DNA from 4 places in the uncultured Pseudomonas sp. genome. Region 1 is predicted to be linked to each of the others. Evidence: riboswitches for the same ligand, from Rfam matches in the RefSeq annotation. Region 1 holds a riboswitch; each other region holds the start of a gene.
The links. Region 1 has a riboswitch for cobalamin ahead of cobG (precorrin-3B synthase). Riboswitches for the same ligand answer to the same signal wherever they lie in the genome.
Positions count from the first base shown of each region.

Region 2: linked by a shared signal. The riboswitch ahead of cobO (cob(I)yrinic acid a,c-diamide adenosyltransferase) and the one ahead of cobG (precorrin-3B synthase) in region 1 are both predicted to bind cobalamin.
Region 3: linked by a shared signal. The riboswitch ahead of Q0V31_RS09335 (energy-coupling factor ABC transporter permease) and the one ahead of cobG (precorrin-3B synthase) in region 1 are both predicted to bind cobalamin.
Region 4: linked by a shared signal. The riboswitch ahead of Q0V31_RS03195 (TonB-dependent receptor) and the one ahead of cobG (precorrin-3B synthase) in region 1 are both predicted to bind cobalamin.

Region 1 is NZ_OX044366.1:1,272,208-1,275,698, forward strand. It holds gene cobG (precorrin-3B synthase) at 1-1,098, opposite strand, end outside; cobalamin riboswitch at 1,195-1,384, opposite strand; gene cbiE (precorrin-6y C5,15-methyltransferase (decarboxylating) subunit CbiE) at 1,582-2,784, shown strand; gene Q0V31_RS06120 (cobalt-precorrin-6A reductase) at 2,781-3,491, shown strand, end outside.
Region 2 is NZ_OX044366.1:3,205,598-3,209,088, reverse strand. It holds gene Q0V31_RS15155 (cobyrinate a,c-diamide synthase) at 1-446, opposite strand, end outside; gene cobO (cob(I)yrinic acid a,c-diamide adenosyltransferase) at 446-1,057, opposite strand; cobalamin riboswitch at 1,244-1,472, opposite strand; gene Q0V31_RS15145 (hypothetical protein) at 1,544-1,864, opposite strand; gene Q0V31_RS15140 (O-methyltransferase) at 1,880-2,542, opposite strand; gene Q0V31_RS15135 (C40 family peptidase) at 2,576-3,100, opposite strand; gene Q0V31_RS15130 (NlpC/P60 family protein) at 3,262-3,491, opposite strand, start outside.
Region 3 is NZ_OX044366.1:2,003,396-2,006,886, forward strand. It holds gene Q0V31_RS09330 (acyl-CoA dehydrogenase family protein) at 1-1,534, shown strand, start outside; cobalamin riboswitch at 1,638-1,846, shown strand; gene Q0V31_RS09335 (energy-coupling factor ABC transporter permease) at 1,901-2,581, shown strand; gene Q0V31_RS09340 (DUF3703 domain-containing protein) at 2,789-3,115, shown strand; gene amn (AMP nucleosidase) at 3,197-3,491, shown strand, end outside.
Region 4 is NZ_OX044366.1:666,229-669,719, forward strand. It holds gene dxs (1-deoxy-D-xylulose-5-phosphate synthase) at 1-977, shown strand, start outside; cobalamin riboswitch at 1,044-1,259, shown strand; gene Q0V31_RS03195 (TonB-dependent receptor) at 1,358-3,313, shown strand; gene Q0V31_RS03200 (cobalamin-binding protein) at 3,378-3,491, opposite strand, start outside.

The DNA.
Region 1 (3,491 bases):
GTGCAGGGCATCGGCCTTGCTGTCGCTCAGGCCTTTGCTGCAGGCGGTGGAGCCGGTGCAGGCGATCAGCTGGCTGAGCGGTTCCTGCCGGTCGGTGAGCAGGCCGAGTTCGTGCAGCGCATGCAGCAGCGTGTCTGCCGATGGTTCCTGGATATTCGGCAACAGCACACCCTGCAAGGGCGTCAGACGTAGGCTGGCATCGCCGTATTGCGCGGCTAAATCGGCCAATGCACGCAGTTGCGCGGCGTCGATCCGCCCCAAACGTGCGCTGGCAGCGACCATGCACAGGCCCGCCTGCTGCTGTGGATAAGTTCCTATTGCGGCGTGCTGGCGAGCGGTTGCGCGTTGCCAGTTTATCGGGGCCGATTGGATGGCAAAGGGCAGGCGCGCCTGCAGTTGCTGCAGCAGCTGGCTGGGCGTTATCACGCTCAATAGCTGGCGCATGCGGCTGTGCTCGCTGCCGGCCAGATCAAGAAACAGCAACAGCAGTTGTTCGATCAACAGCGCTGCGTGCTCGGCGTCGACGCTGCCCAGCGGAGTGTCACTGGGGCAACCGGCCAGGCCGAAGGCCAAGCGTGACGGCGTACCGGGTAGGGCGCTGAGCCAGATATCGTGAGGGTGCTGCAGCATCGCCAGGGCTTCGCCACCGTCCAACTGAATGGCGAATTTGGCCGACAGCCCATGCAGCGCCGGGGTGGCTTGCAGCAGGTCGAGCAGCGCGGCGGCCAGCGGCCGGGTATCCAGCAGGGCATGCGGGTCGAGGCCAGCGGCGGGGCTCAGGAGCAGGTTGCGCACATCGTCGGCAGTCGGATTGCTCGGGCCGAGACCGGCGGCGAGCAGGCGCTCGATCAATTCGGCGTGCTGGCCTGCCAATACGCCGCGAATTTGCAGGTTGCTGCGGTTGGTCAGCTCCAACACACCGCTGGCGCAGTGCTCGGCGGCCTCGGCAATGGCGCGGGCCTGGGCGCTGCTCAATCCACCGCCGGCCAGTTTGACTCGGCAGATGCCACCATCCAGCGCCTGCACGATGCGCAGCAAGCCGGGGCACGCGCTGGGGCGTGGTACGGGCAAATCAGCGAGGGTCGGACGGTCGCGCAAACGGTTCACCAGCTTCTACGACGCGGCGACCGAACCAGCAGAGCCCGCCCAGCATGGGGACTCAATGGCATCGGTACACCCCGCCCGATGTTGGCACTCGCGACTAGCGTCGTCGGCAGGTCTCCTGGCTGACAGGTCTTCATCTGCCGCGCCTTCCCGGTTACCCAGTGGCATTGTTGCGGCAGACTCGCTGTTTACAGTTGCGGGGGCAGCCACGGTTTAACCGTGTTCCCTCTTAGGCCCGTTTAGAGTCTATTCAGGGGCTAGCGAGCTAGAGCCAGGCAAGGCGGAAAGGGCTGAGAACGCGGAGTTTACAAGTAGTAAATGAGCAGTTCGAAGCCATTTCCAACGCAGCATGGCCGACGCGCAGCAGATCCTAGACAGGCTCTTGGGCACCGACGAAGCCTGTATTATGCCCGCTTTGCGCGCAGGCACGACAGCCAACTGGTCGGGCGGCGCGACTATGACGTTTGAGGAGCGCGCATGACGGCCTGGTTGACCCTGGTAGGGATCGGTGAAGACGGCTATGCCGGCCTGGGTGAGGCGGCGCGTCAGGCGCTAAACCAGGCGCAGTGCATCGTCGGCGCAGCGCGGCAGTTGGCGCTGTTGCCGGATAATCTGCCGGCCCAGCAACAGCTGTGGCCCAGCCCGTTTAGCCTGGAGCCGGTGCTGGCGCGGCGCGGTACGCCGGTCTGTGTGCTGGCCAGTGGCGACCCATTGTTCTATGGGGTAGGCGCGAGCCTGGCGCGGCAGCTGCCGGCGGATGAACTGCGGGTGTTCTCGTCGCCTTCGTCGGTGTCTCTGGCGGCGGCGCGCTTGGGCTGGCCGTTGCAGGAGGTGACCGTGCTGTCGCTGGTGGCGCGGCCATTGGCGGCGCTGCAGGCGCAGATTTTCCCCGGTGCGCGCTTACTGCTGCTGAGCAACGACGGCGACAGCCCGGCGGCGGTGGCCGAGCTGTTACGTGAGCGCGGTTTCGGCCCTAGCCGGTTGACCGTGCTGGAGCACCTGGGCGGCGCTCAGGAGCGGCGCATCGATGGCCTGGCCAGCGACTGGACCTTGCCGCGCGCCGCCGACCTCAATCTGTTGGCGCTCGAATGCGTAGCGGATGCCGATGCGCGCCTGTTGCCCGTCACGCCGGGTTTGCCTGATGCGCTGTATCAGCACGACGGTCAGCTGACCAAGCGCGATGTCCGCGCCATCACCCTGGCGCGTTTGGCCCCGCAACCCGGTGAGCTGCTCTGGGATGTCGGCGCGGGCTGCGGCTCCATCGGCATCGAATGGATGCGTGCGCACCCCGCGTGCCGTGCCATCGCCATCGAGGCGGATGCCGGCCGTCAGGCGCATATCCAGCACAACCGCGATGCGCTCGGGGTACCCGGTCTGCAACTGGTGGCGGGCCGTGCGCCTGAGGCACTGGCCGGGCTGGCCGCGCCGAATGCGATCTTTATCGGCGGCGGCGTCACCATCCCCGGGGTACTGGAGCAGTGTTGGGCCAGTCTCAAACCGGGCGGCCGGCTGGTGGCCAATGCCGTCACCCTGCAGAGCGAGGCGGCGTTGGTGGCCTGGCGTGAGCAGGTCGGTGGCGAACTGACCCGCATCAGCGTGGCGCAGGCGCAGCCGCTGGGCGGCTTTGACACCTGGCGCAGTGCCTTGCCGATCACCCTGCTGGAAGTGCGCAAACCGTGAGCCCGCGCATTCTGCTGCTCGGTGGCACCACCGAAGCCCTGCGCTTGGCGCGGCGTCTCGGCCCCGAGGCGATTTACAGCCTGGCGGGCTTGGGCCGGGTGCCGGATGACCTGCCGTGTCAGGTGCGCGTCGGCGGCTTTGGTGGTGCCGAAGGCCTGGCGACGTTTATCCGCGAGCAGGGCATTGCGCTGCTGCTCGACCTGACTCATCCCTATGCCGCGCAGATCAGCGCCAATGCTGCCCGCGCCGCTGCACTGAGTGGTATTAGCTGCTGGGCCTTGCGCCGCCCCGGTTGGCAGGCCAGTACCGGGGATGACTGGCGTGAGGTTGACGACTGGGCTGGATTGGTTGCAGCGCTAAAAGACTTCCGCCGCCCGCTGTTTACCCTCGGCCGCGAGCCGCTTGAGCATCTGCATGAGATCCCCCCTCACCAGCACTGGACCGTGCGTTGCCTCACGGCGCAGGAAGCCGTGCCGCGGGCGACAGTTATTGGCGCCCGCGGGCCGTTTGATCTGCACGGTGAGCGCGCGCTGTTCGCCCTGCTGGGCAGCGATGTGCTGATCAGCAAGAACAGCGGCAGTCAGTCCACCGAGCCGAAGTTGCAGGTGGCGCGGGAGCTGGGTTTGCCTGTATTGCTGCTGCGTCGGCCCGAGTTACCTGCGGTGGAACGCGAGTTTGTCAGCCTTGAAGCGCTTGCCGAGGCGCTG
Region 2 (3,491 bases), 1.9 Mb from region 1:
ACACCGGAGAACGGCAGATCGGGCTGGAAGGTCGCCAGGCCATGGGCCATCGCCCCAAAAGTCTGCGCCATGGCCGAGCCGTCGATCACCGCCAGCACCGGCACGCCGAAGTGCCGGGCCAAATCGGCCGCCGAGGGGGTGCCATCGAACAGGCCCATCACCCCTTCGATCAGAATCAAATCAGCTTCAGCGGCCGCCTGCCAGAGTAAGCGGCGGCTCTCGGCGGCACCGACCATCCACAGGTCGAGTTGATACACCGGTGCGCCGCTGGCGCGGGCGAGGATCATCGGATCGAGAAAGTCCGGGCCGCATTTAAACACCCGCACACGCTTGCCCTGGCGGCTGTGCAAACGCGCCAAGGCCGCCGTCACGGTGGTTTTACCCTGACCGGAGGCTGGGGCGGCGATTAACAACGCGGGGCATGAGCGGGCAGCAGAGTCGCTCATTAGAATTCGACTCCCTTCTGTGCCTTAACCCCGGCTTTGAACGCATGTTTGACCAGGCTCATCTCGGTCACGGTATCCGCCGCTTCGATCATCCCTGGCAGCGCGCCACGCCCCGTTACCACCACGTGCTGGAGGAGCGGTCGCGCTTCGATATCGGCAAGCACCGCATCAAGCTCCAGGTAGCCGTATTTCAGGGCAATATTCAGTTCATCGAGCACCACCAGGCCGATGGCCGGGTCACTGAGCAACTGCGCCGCCACCGCCCAGGCTTCGCGGGCCTTGTCGATGTCGCGCTGGCGATCCTGGGTTTCCCAGGTAAAACCTTCACCCATCACGTGGTAGCTGACTTCATCGGGAAAACGCCGAAAGAACGCCTCCTCGCCGGTGCTGGCCGCACCCTTGATAAATTGCACCACGCCGACCTTGATGCCGTGGCCCAGCGCGCGGGCGACCATGCCAAAGGCGCTGCTGCTCTTGCCTTTGCCATTGCCGCTGTGCACCAGCAGCAGGCCGTATTCATCCTGAGCCTGGGCAATCTTCTCATCGATCAGGGCTTTTTTGCGGGCCATGCGCGCTTGGTGCCGGGCGTCACGCTCTATCGATTCAGTCATCACTCACACTCACTAAAAAACGGGCAGCCAGGCGGCGTCCGGTGGGTAAACGGCAGGCAAACGAGGGGGTAAGTCATCGCGCTGCTCCACCGCCACAAGGCGGTCTGGCTGTAAAAAGCAGGCGGAGATAAACCAAGCGCGGGCTCACGCACAACGCAAGCCACACGCCAGACAACGCCCTCCGCGATGCCGTGGACTGCAACAGGCCGGTCTCCGGGCTTGTGAGTGGAACCGCTAGGTTCCCCAATCGCGCCTTCCCATGCCGCTAAGCACAGTGGCGGAATGCGATTGTTGACTCACTTACCGTTGCGGGGGCAGCGTCGGAATGGCTGGCGTAGAACGCACAACGCACCGACTTCCCTGTTTCACCCCGCACACGCATAGCGTCGGGGGCACCTGTTACAAGGCGCGAAGGGTAGAGAGTTAGCCTTTAAGCGTCAAACGAATGCGCCGTGGGTGCATCACAAGATGTGCATTGGGTCAGGCTCAATGCTTGGGCATAAAACCCGCCGGCTTGCTCGCCAGCCACTCGACGAAGGTACGCAAGCGCTCATCACTCAACAGGCTGTCGCGATTGTTGTAGGTCAGCGCCAGCTGTTTTTCGCTGAACAGCCGATGGATCTGGTTGTGACAGGCACGACAAACCCAGAGCGTGGCGCTGATGCGCTGACTTTTGCCGAAGCGCTTTTGTACGTAGACCTTGTTATGCAGCGCCTTGGGGATCAGGTGATGGCGGGTCAGCGGCGCTGCACGGGCGCAGAGTTCGCAGCTATCCGGTTGCTCAGGCAGGCGGATCGGTTCGGGCATACAGGCAGCGCCGGTTCAGCGCTTACGGCACAGGCTCAAGCCATCGCCGAGCGGCAACAGGGACAGGTCGATGCGCGGGTCATCACGCAGCGCCAGGTTGAGCGCCTGAATCGCCTGGGTGTCGGCGCTCTCGGGGGCTTTTTCAAGTACCCGGCCACTCCACAGGGTGTTATCGAACAGAATCAGTCCGCCCTGGCGCACCAGGCGCAAGGCCGATTCCAAGTAGGCGGGATAGTTGGCTTTATCGGCATCGATAAACAGCAGATCAACCCCCCCGGCCAGCCCTTCACTTTCAAGCGCGGCCAGGGTTTGCAGCGCCGGGGCCAGGCGCTGCTCGATACGCCCACTCAACCCCGCCTCACGCCAGTAACGCTCGGCGGTGGCGTTGTAGTCGCCGGGAATGTCGCAACAAATCAACTGACCATCGGCCGGCATGGCCTGGGCCATGCAGATGGCGCTGTAACCGGTAAAGGTGCCAACTTCGACAATCCGCCGCGCGCCCATCAACTGCACCAGCAAGGCCATAAACTGGCCCTGCTCAGGGGCAATCTGCCAACGCGAGTTACTCAGCTGCGCGGTTTCTTCGCGCAGACGCTTGAGCAATGGCGTTTCACGCAACGAGACGTCGAGCAGGTACTGATACAGACTGGCATCGAGATTGAGTGTTTGCGTGGTCATACAAGCCCCTCTACAAATACCCAGCGCTGGGCGCTAGGGGTTACCCGCCAGCTCCGCGGTGAATACGCGCTTGGCATTCAAGTAAGTGCGCTGCCAATAAGTATTGCTCAGGCTGTCCAGGCGCACGGTTCCGCCGCTGGAAGGCGCATGCACGAAACGCCCGTTGCCGACGTAAATGCCCGCATGACTGACCTGGCTGCCGCCATTGGTGGCAAAGAACAGCAGATCGCCGCTTTGCAGGGCATCGCGACCAACGCCCGGGCCGCGCATGCGGATCAGCTCACGGGTTGAGCGCGGCAGCTTGATGCCCGCCGCATCACGATAAACAAAGCCAATCAGGCCACTGCAGTCGAAGCCGCCTTCAGGGGTGTTACCGCCATAACGATAGGGTGTGCCCACCAATCCCAACGCACGAAACAGCACATCATCAGCATTGCCGTTAATGCCACTGATGGGCTGATAAACAGTGGATTGCGGGCTTGGTGCCGGGGCTTGGCTGGCGCAGGCGCTAAGCAGCGCGGCCAGTACAAGCAAACTGATACGGGAGAGAGCGGTCATGGACAAGGCGATCCTGAGCCGGGATGCGCCCTACTCTGCCGGCTTGCCCATTCTAGCGCAAGCTTTAGCTTTGCTTGGCAGGTTGTTGATATCTATCACTATGCGCCTACTTGGCACCTTGCCTACAGCGGCCTAGAAATTTCGACCGCTGCGCGCAGGGCTCAAGGGTGACGTACAACCGAGTCGGTTGGCGCCAACGCCAGGGCACGTTTGGCCTCGATAAAGGTGCGCTTCCAATAGCGATCATCCAGGCTATCAACCCGCACACCGCCACTGCGGCTGCTGGAAGAATGGATGAACTGATCATCACCCATGTAGATGCCGGCATGGCTGACGCGGCCGCCACCATTGGTGCTGAAGAACAGCAAATCGCCTGGCTTGAGGTCACCAC
Region 3 (3,491 bases), 730 kb from region 1:
CGGCTGGGCCGAGCAGCGCCTGGACGTATATGGCGCGCTGGCCGGTGGTGAGCTGATGGCCGCCGGCTTTCTCGCCAATGAGAATAAGCCGGTGTTCAAAAGTCACGATCGTTATGGCAATCGCGTCGATCTGGTGGAGTTTCACCCGGCCTACCACCAGCTGATGAGCACCGCTATTGAGCACGGGCTGCCGTCCATGCCCTGGGCTGAGCAACAGGCGGGTGCGCAAGTGGCGCGCGCCGCGATGAACTACCTGCACACGCAAGCCGAAGCCGGCAGCGGTTGCCCGCTGACCATGACCTTCGCCAGCGTGCCGGCGCTCAAGTTGCAGGGCGATCTGGCCGAGAAGTGGCTGCCGAAAATTCTCTCGACCCAGTACGACCCGCGCAACCTGCCGATTGAGCAGAAAACCGGGGCGACCATCGGCATGGCCATGACCGAGAAACAGGGCGGCACCGATGTCCGTGCCAACACCACACGCGCCTATCCGGTCGGCCTCGGTGGGCCTGGTCAGGCCTATGAGTTAGTCGGCCACAAGTGGTTCTGCTCGGCGCCGATGTGCGATGCCTTTCTCACCCTGGCCCATACCAGCAAGGGGTTGACCTGTTTCCTGTTGCCGCGTCACCGCCCGGACGGCACGCGCAATGAGTTGTATATCCAGCGCCTGAAAAACAAGCTGGGCAACTGGTCGAACGCCTCCAGTGAAGTGGAGTTTCGCGGCGCGCTGGCCTGGATGGTGGGCGAGGAGGGCCGTGGCGTGCCGACCATTATCGAGATGGTCGCGTTGACCCGCTTCGATTGCATGATCGGTTCCAGTGCCTTGATGCGTCAGGCCCTGACTCAGGCCGCGCACCACTGTGCCCATCGCCAAGTAGGTGGGCGGGTGCTCAGCGAGCAGCCGTTGATGCAAAACGTGCTGGCCGATTTGGCCCTGGAAAGCGAAGCCGCGCTGGCCTTGACCCTGCGCATGGGTAAGGCCTTGGATAACCCGCAGGATGAGCAGGAAGGCAAGTTTGCGCGGCTGGTCACTGCCGTAGGCAAGTACTGGATCTGCAAACGTGCGCCGGCCATGATCAACGAAGCCGCCGAGTGCATGGGCGGCGCTGGTTATGTCGAGGACAGCATCCTGCCAAGGCTGTACCGCGAAGCGCCGGTCAACTCCACCTGGGAGGGTTCGGGCAACGTGCAGTGCCTGGACGTGCTGCGTGCGTTGTCGAAGGAGCCGGGCGTGCTCGATGCGCTGTTTACCGAACTGGGCGACGGCCATGGTGATGCGCGCCTGCGTGCGCATATCGCCAAGCTCCAAGCGGATTTCCGCGACACCGCGGACATCCAGTACCGCGCCCGCCAGCTCACCGAGGACGTGGCCCTGGCGTTACAGGCCAAACTGCTGCTGGAAGCCGGCAATGCCAGCGTGTCTGACGCCTTCATCGTCAGCCGTCTGGGCGGTCAAGGGGGGCGGGTTTATGGCACCTTGCCGCGTGGCGTGGCTGTCGAGACGCTACTGGCGCGCAGCACGCCGCATTTGCTGTGAGGCACATAGCTCTCTAGCCAGGGCATTTGCGCGAATCGCAGTGTGAGACTTCAACTTGAGCCCGGCCCTCTGCGCCGGGCTCTGTCATTTCTGCGTGTAGCCGGGTAAGGTGGCCGCCGATGGTTCCACAGCGTGTTACGCGAGTGGATGAAAAGGGAACATGGTGGGTACTGCAACACGTACCGAAGCCATGGCTGCCCCCGCAACTGTAAACGGTGAGCGATGCCCCTACGCCACTGGCCGCAAGGTCGGGAAGGCGGGCGAAGTGTTAAGCCGTGAGCCAGGAGACCTGCCATCGAAGCCGGGCGCTTATGCCCACACCCTCAATCCAGATCATCGCGCGGTGGGCGCGGTACAGGAACCTCTATGCACATCGAACCCGAAGTCGTCACTGGCACCAAACTCTTTCTCAGCTATGCAACCGGCGCAGGTGCCTTTGGCCTCACAGTCAAGCTTGCCCTCGATAGCGTACGCAGCAACGGCAGCGTCGCCGCCCTGACTTTGCGTAGCCTGCTGACCACCGCGTTGGTGTTCTGCTTCTTCGAGGTCTTTCCGCATCAAGCGGTTGGCGTCTCCGAAGTACACCTGATCCTTGGCTCAACCCTGCTGCTGCTGTTCGGTGCCGGCGCAACAGCTGTCGGCTTAGCCGTTGGCCTGCTGCTGCAGGGGTTGCTGTTCGCCCAGTTCGACCTGCCGCAGTACGGCATGAACGTGACCACCTTGCTGCTGCCGTTGTGGGGTATTCATCTGCTGGCCAAGCGCATCATTGCGCCGGGTACTGCCTATGTGGAGCTTTCCTACAAGCAGGCGCTGGCGTTGTCGACGGCCTATCAGGGCGGCATCGTCGCCTGGGTTGCCTTCTGGGCGATCTACGGCAACGGCTTCTCCGGTGAGAACCTGGTGGCTGTGGGCAGCTTTGGCCTGGCGTATATGAGCGTGATTCTGCTCGAGCCGCTGGTCGATCTGGGTGTATTGGCTGCGGCCAAAGCGCTCTCAAGCTACAGCCGTGGGCCGCTGTTCAACGCACGACTGCACCAGCCGGCCTAATCATTGGCCGCGATCGTTTCAGCGAGCCGTACGGGTCGCTGAAACGATCGCGCTGCATAGCTTGGCTAACGGCTATCGCCCGGCATCGGCGCATCCAGGCATAGCGTTTGGCGGCTCAACAGCCATTCATCTGTTGCCTGCTCAGGCTTGACCTGGGGGCCGCCCCGCGCCTGCAAGCTGATGCCGAACCTTTGCAGGAGTAACGCCATGACCCGTAAACAAGCCTTTTGGCAGGAACAGCTACTGGCCCGCGCCCAGTGCGGCCATGATCCCGCCGCCGAGCTGCGCCATCTGGAGCGTGCCCATATCCTCGGCCAGGGTTACTTCAGCGAGCACCTGCGCAGCCACCTATGGATACTGGCGTGGGCCTGGCGGCAACGCGATTGGGCCGAGTGTGGCGCACAACTGTTACGTATACCTGGCAGTCTGGGTTCGCTGGTGGGTATTTACCCGCTGGGTAACCCCGGTACGCGTCGCGTGAGCCCGTTGAGTCCGCAGCCGTTGCCTGAGGATCTGCAAGCGCTACTCAAGTAGCCGGTAAATGCAACGCGCGCTATCGCATCCGCGACGGGGCAGGGCAAGATAGAACCATTGGATCAGCCAGGAAGGTGTCTTGTGAATACGTGTTCTGATGATTTTGTTGTCGCCAATAGCGCTGAAGAGGCGGTCGATCGTCTGGCCGCATTGCATCTGCAAGCAACCAGCGGCTTAAGTGCGGCGCTCAAGCGCTACTTGAAAGAGCGCATCAAACCCGATGCGGCGCAACACAGTCAGTTTCGCTACCCCGAGTTGCGTCTGACCTACCAGGGCCATGGTGAAACCCCCACCAGCGCGCGCGCCTATGCCAAGGTGCAGGTGCCGGGCACCTACAGTGTCACCGTCACCCACCCGGCGGCCTTTCGTAAGTACC
Region 4 (3,491 bases), 610 kb from region 1:
CCAAGCTGGAACCGATCAACCCCGCCGTCAGCGCCGAACCGAAAAAGCCCAGCGGCCCCAAGTACTCCGGGGTATTCGGCCAGTGGCTGTGCGACATGGCCGCCGAAGACCCACGCCTGGTCGGCATCACCCCGGCGATGAAGGAAGGCTCAGATCTGGTGGCCTTTAGCGAGCGCTACCCCGAGCGCTATTTCGACGTAGCCATCGCCGAACAGCATGCGGTAACCCTGGCGGCCGGCATGGCCTGCGACGGGGTTAAGCCGGTGGTGGCGATTTACTCGACCTTTCTGCAGCGCGCTTATGACCAGTTGATCCATGACGTCGCTGTGCAAAACCTCGACGTACTGTTCGCCATTGACCGCGCCGGCCTGGTCGGCGAAGACGGTCCGACCCACGCCGGCAGCTTCGATATTGCCTACCTGCGCTGCATCCCCGGCATGCTGGTGATGACGCCGAGCGATGAAAACGAACTGCGCCGCATGCTCAGCACCGGCCATCTGTTCAACGGGCCGGCGGCAGTCCGCTACCCGCGCGGCAGCGGCCCGAATGCCGCCATCGAGCCAGGCCTCGCACCGCTGGAAATCGGCAAAGGCATCATCCGCCGCCAGGGCACTCAAGTGGCCCTACTGGTGTTTGGCGTGCAACTGAGTGAAGCGCTCAAGGTTGGCGAAACCCTGAACGCCACTGTGGTCGACATGCGCTTCGTCAAACCGCTGGATGAAGCCCTAGTTCGCGAGCTGGCCGCCAGCCATGAGCTGCTGGTGACCATCGAAGAGAACAGCGTGATGGGCGGCGCTGGCAGCGCAGTCAGCGAATACCTGGCCGCCAGTGGCATGCTTAAGTCGGTGCTGCACCTGGGCCTGCCTGACTACTATGTCGAGCACGCCAAACCAACGCAGATGCTCGCCGAATGCGGGCTAGACGCCGCCGGTATCGATACGGCAGTACGCGCACGACTCGCCAGCCTTTCTGCATGAGCACCGCTCATCCAAAGCTGAACTTCGCTTGCTTGTAATTCACTCACCCGCGCATTAAGGTGCGCGGCGTTTTACTTCCGCCAAGGTGCGCCCTTCTTCGACGAAGTGGTGTTAAACGGGAAGCCGGTGCGCTCATCACGAGCCATCCCGGCGCTGCCCCCGCAACGGTAATCGACTGCAGAATGATGCTGCACGCCAACTCATAAGCCACTGGAGTGTTCCGGGAAGGCGAGGCGGCGTACGTCGAGAGCCCGGAGACCGGCCTTGCTGGATGTGACAGGTGTTGCGGAGGGCATCACCGTCAAGCTCAGGCGGCTTTTGCGCGCCCGTTCTTGCACCTGCCCTCCTCAAAAGTCTTCCGACCTTTTGAGGATTCTTAGATGAAATTATCCCGTCTTGCCCTGGCTGTGGCGCTGGCGCCGAGCCTCACTGTTGCTGCTACCGATACAGGCAGTTATGAATTGCCGCCGCTGGTGATCACCCGCGCCACTCCATTGCAAACCGCTGCCCCCGCCAGCGTCCGAGTGATTGATCGTGAAAAAATCGAGGCCAGCGCAGCCAGCTCGCTAATTGATGTCCTGCGCAGTCAGGCTGGCTTGCAGATACGCGACACGATGGGTGACGGAAACCGAGCGGCCCTAAGTTTGCGCGGTTTTGGCGAGAACGCGGCGAACAACACATTAGTGCTGGTTGATGGGCGTCGCCTCAACCAACCGTCACAGGCCGGGCCAGACTTTAACAGCGTGCCATTGGCCAACATTGAGCGCATCGAGATCATTCGCGGCGCGGGCACTGTGCTTTATGGCGACCAAGCCGTAGGCGGGGTGATCAACATCATTACCCGCACGCCCTCTAGCAATGAAGCCTATATCGAGAGCAGCATCGGCAGTCACGACCTCGAAGCCTACCGCGGCCATATCAGCCAACAGCTGGGCGCCGGTTTCTCACTGTATGCCAGCGGCGAAACCCGCAACACCGACAACTACCGCGACCATAACAACGCCAACTACAGTAATGCCTTCGCTCGCCTGCGCCATGACCATGACAGCGGCCAGGCCCTGTACGAATACCAGACAGTGGATGATGAACTGCTTTACCCAGGAAGCTTGAGTCTTGCTGAGCGAAGGGCTGACCGGAAAGCCAGCTATGACGCAAACAGCAATGGCTACAACAACAGCAAAACCCAAGTTCACCGTTTCGCTCTTGAACAACAGCTAGACGATGTTTGGACCACCAATTTCGATTACAGCCAGAGCGACCAAGATGGTGTCGGTGCGTTCCGTTACTTCGATTCTTGGGCCGGTAACATAGCTATCTCGCCCTTTACTCAAGGCACTCGCATCGAGACCTTCAGCCCACGCCTCACGGCACGCTTTGACTCACCTCTGGGTTATGCCGAGTGGCTGCTTGGACATGACCACATCAGCAGTGACTACGAATATAAGGATGACTGGAGCAGTACCGTCGCGCAGCAGACACAGCGCGACTGGTACACCCAGCTCAGCCAGAAGCTCGGGAATGATCTGACGTTGACCCTGGGTTATCGCAACAGCGAAGCTGACGACAACAACAAATCCAAACAACTCAAGCATCGCAATAGCGAAGACAGCACCAGCATCGGCTTTAGCTGGCAGGCTGACCAGCAAACCCGCGTATTTATCAAGCGTGAGGATGTGCTGCGCTGGGCCAACGTTAACGACAATGCCGCTACCTTGCCTGACGTCGTGTTTCTTAAACCACAAACCGGCGTCTCGTGGGAAAGCGGTATCGAGTGGCAAGACGGCCTACAGCGCTACCAAGCGACGCTGTATCGAATGGATCTACAAGATGAGCTGATGTACGACTCAATAATTACAAACCCCAATAGCTTTTTTGGTGGTCGCGGGGCAAACATTAACCTGGACAAAACCCGCCGCGATGGACTGCTATTAGAAGCTGAGCGTCAACTAAGCGAGCGCTTGAGCGCCGGCGGCCAATACAGCTTTACCGATGCCAAGTATCGCGCCGGAAGCTTCAAAGGTAATGACGTGCCCTGGGTTGCGCCACACAGCGCCAGTGCTCACCTGAGCTATGAAATCCTGCCAGGTCTTAAAAGTTACTTGGAAGCGGTATATACCGGGAATCGCTACTACTCAGGCGATGATGCCAACAACCAACAAAAAGCCGGTAGCTACACCCTGCTCAACGCCGCGCTCAGCTATGACTACAAGCAATTCAACAGCAAGCTGCGGGTTAATAACCTCACCGGCAAGCAATACGATGCTTTTGCCTCTGTCAGCAGCCGCTACCCGGCCCCCGAAGAGCAGGTACAGCTAAGCGTCGGTTATCGTTTCTAACCACGCCGCATCTACAAGAGGGCCGCCTATTGGGCGGCCCTCTTATTTAAATTTTCTTAACAGCTCACTCCGCCTTGGCCAACTGCTCACAGAGTTTCTCCATCGCCCCGAGCATCTGGAAGCTTGGCCGCTCCAGGCCATCGTCGGGCACCAGCCAGAGCTGGTCCAATTCGACGGC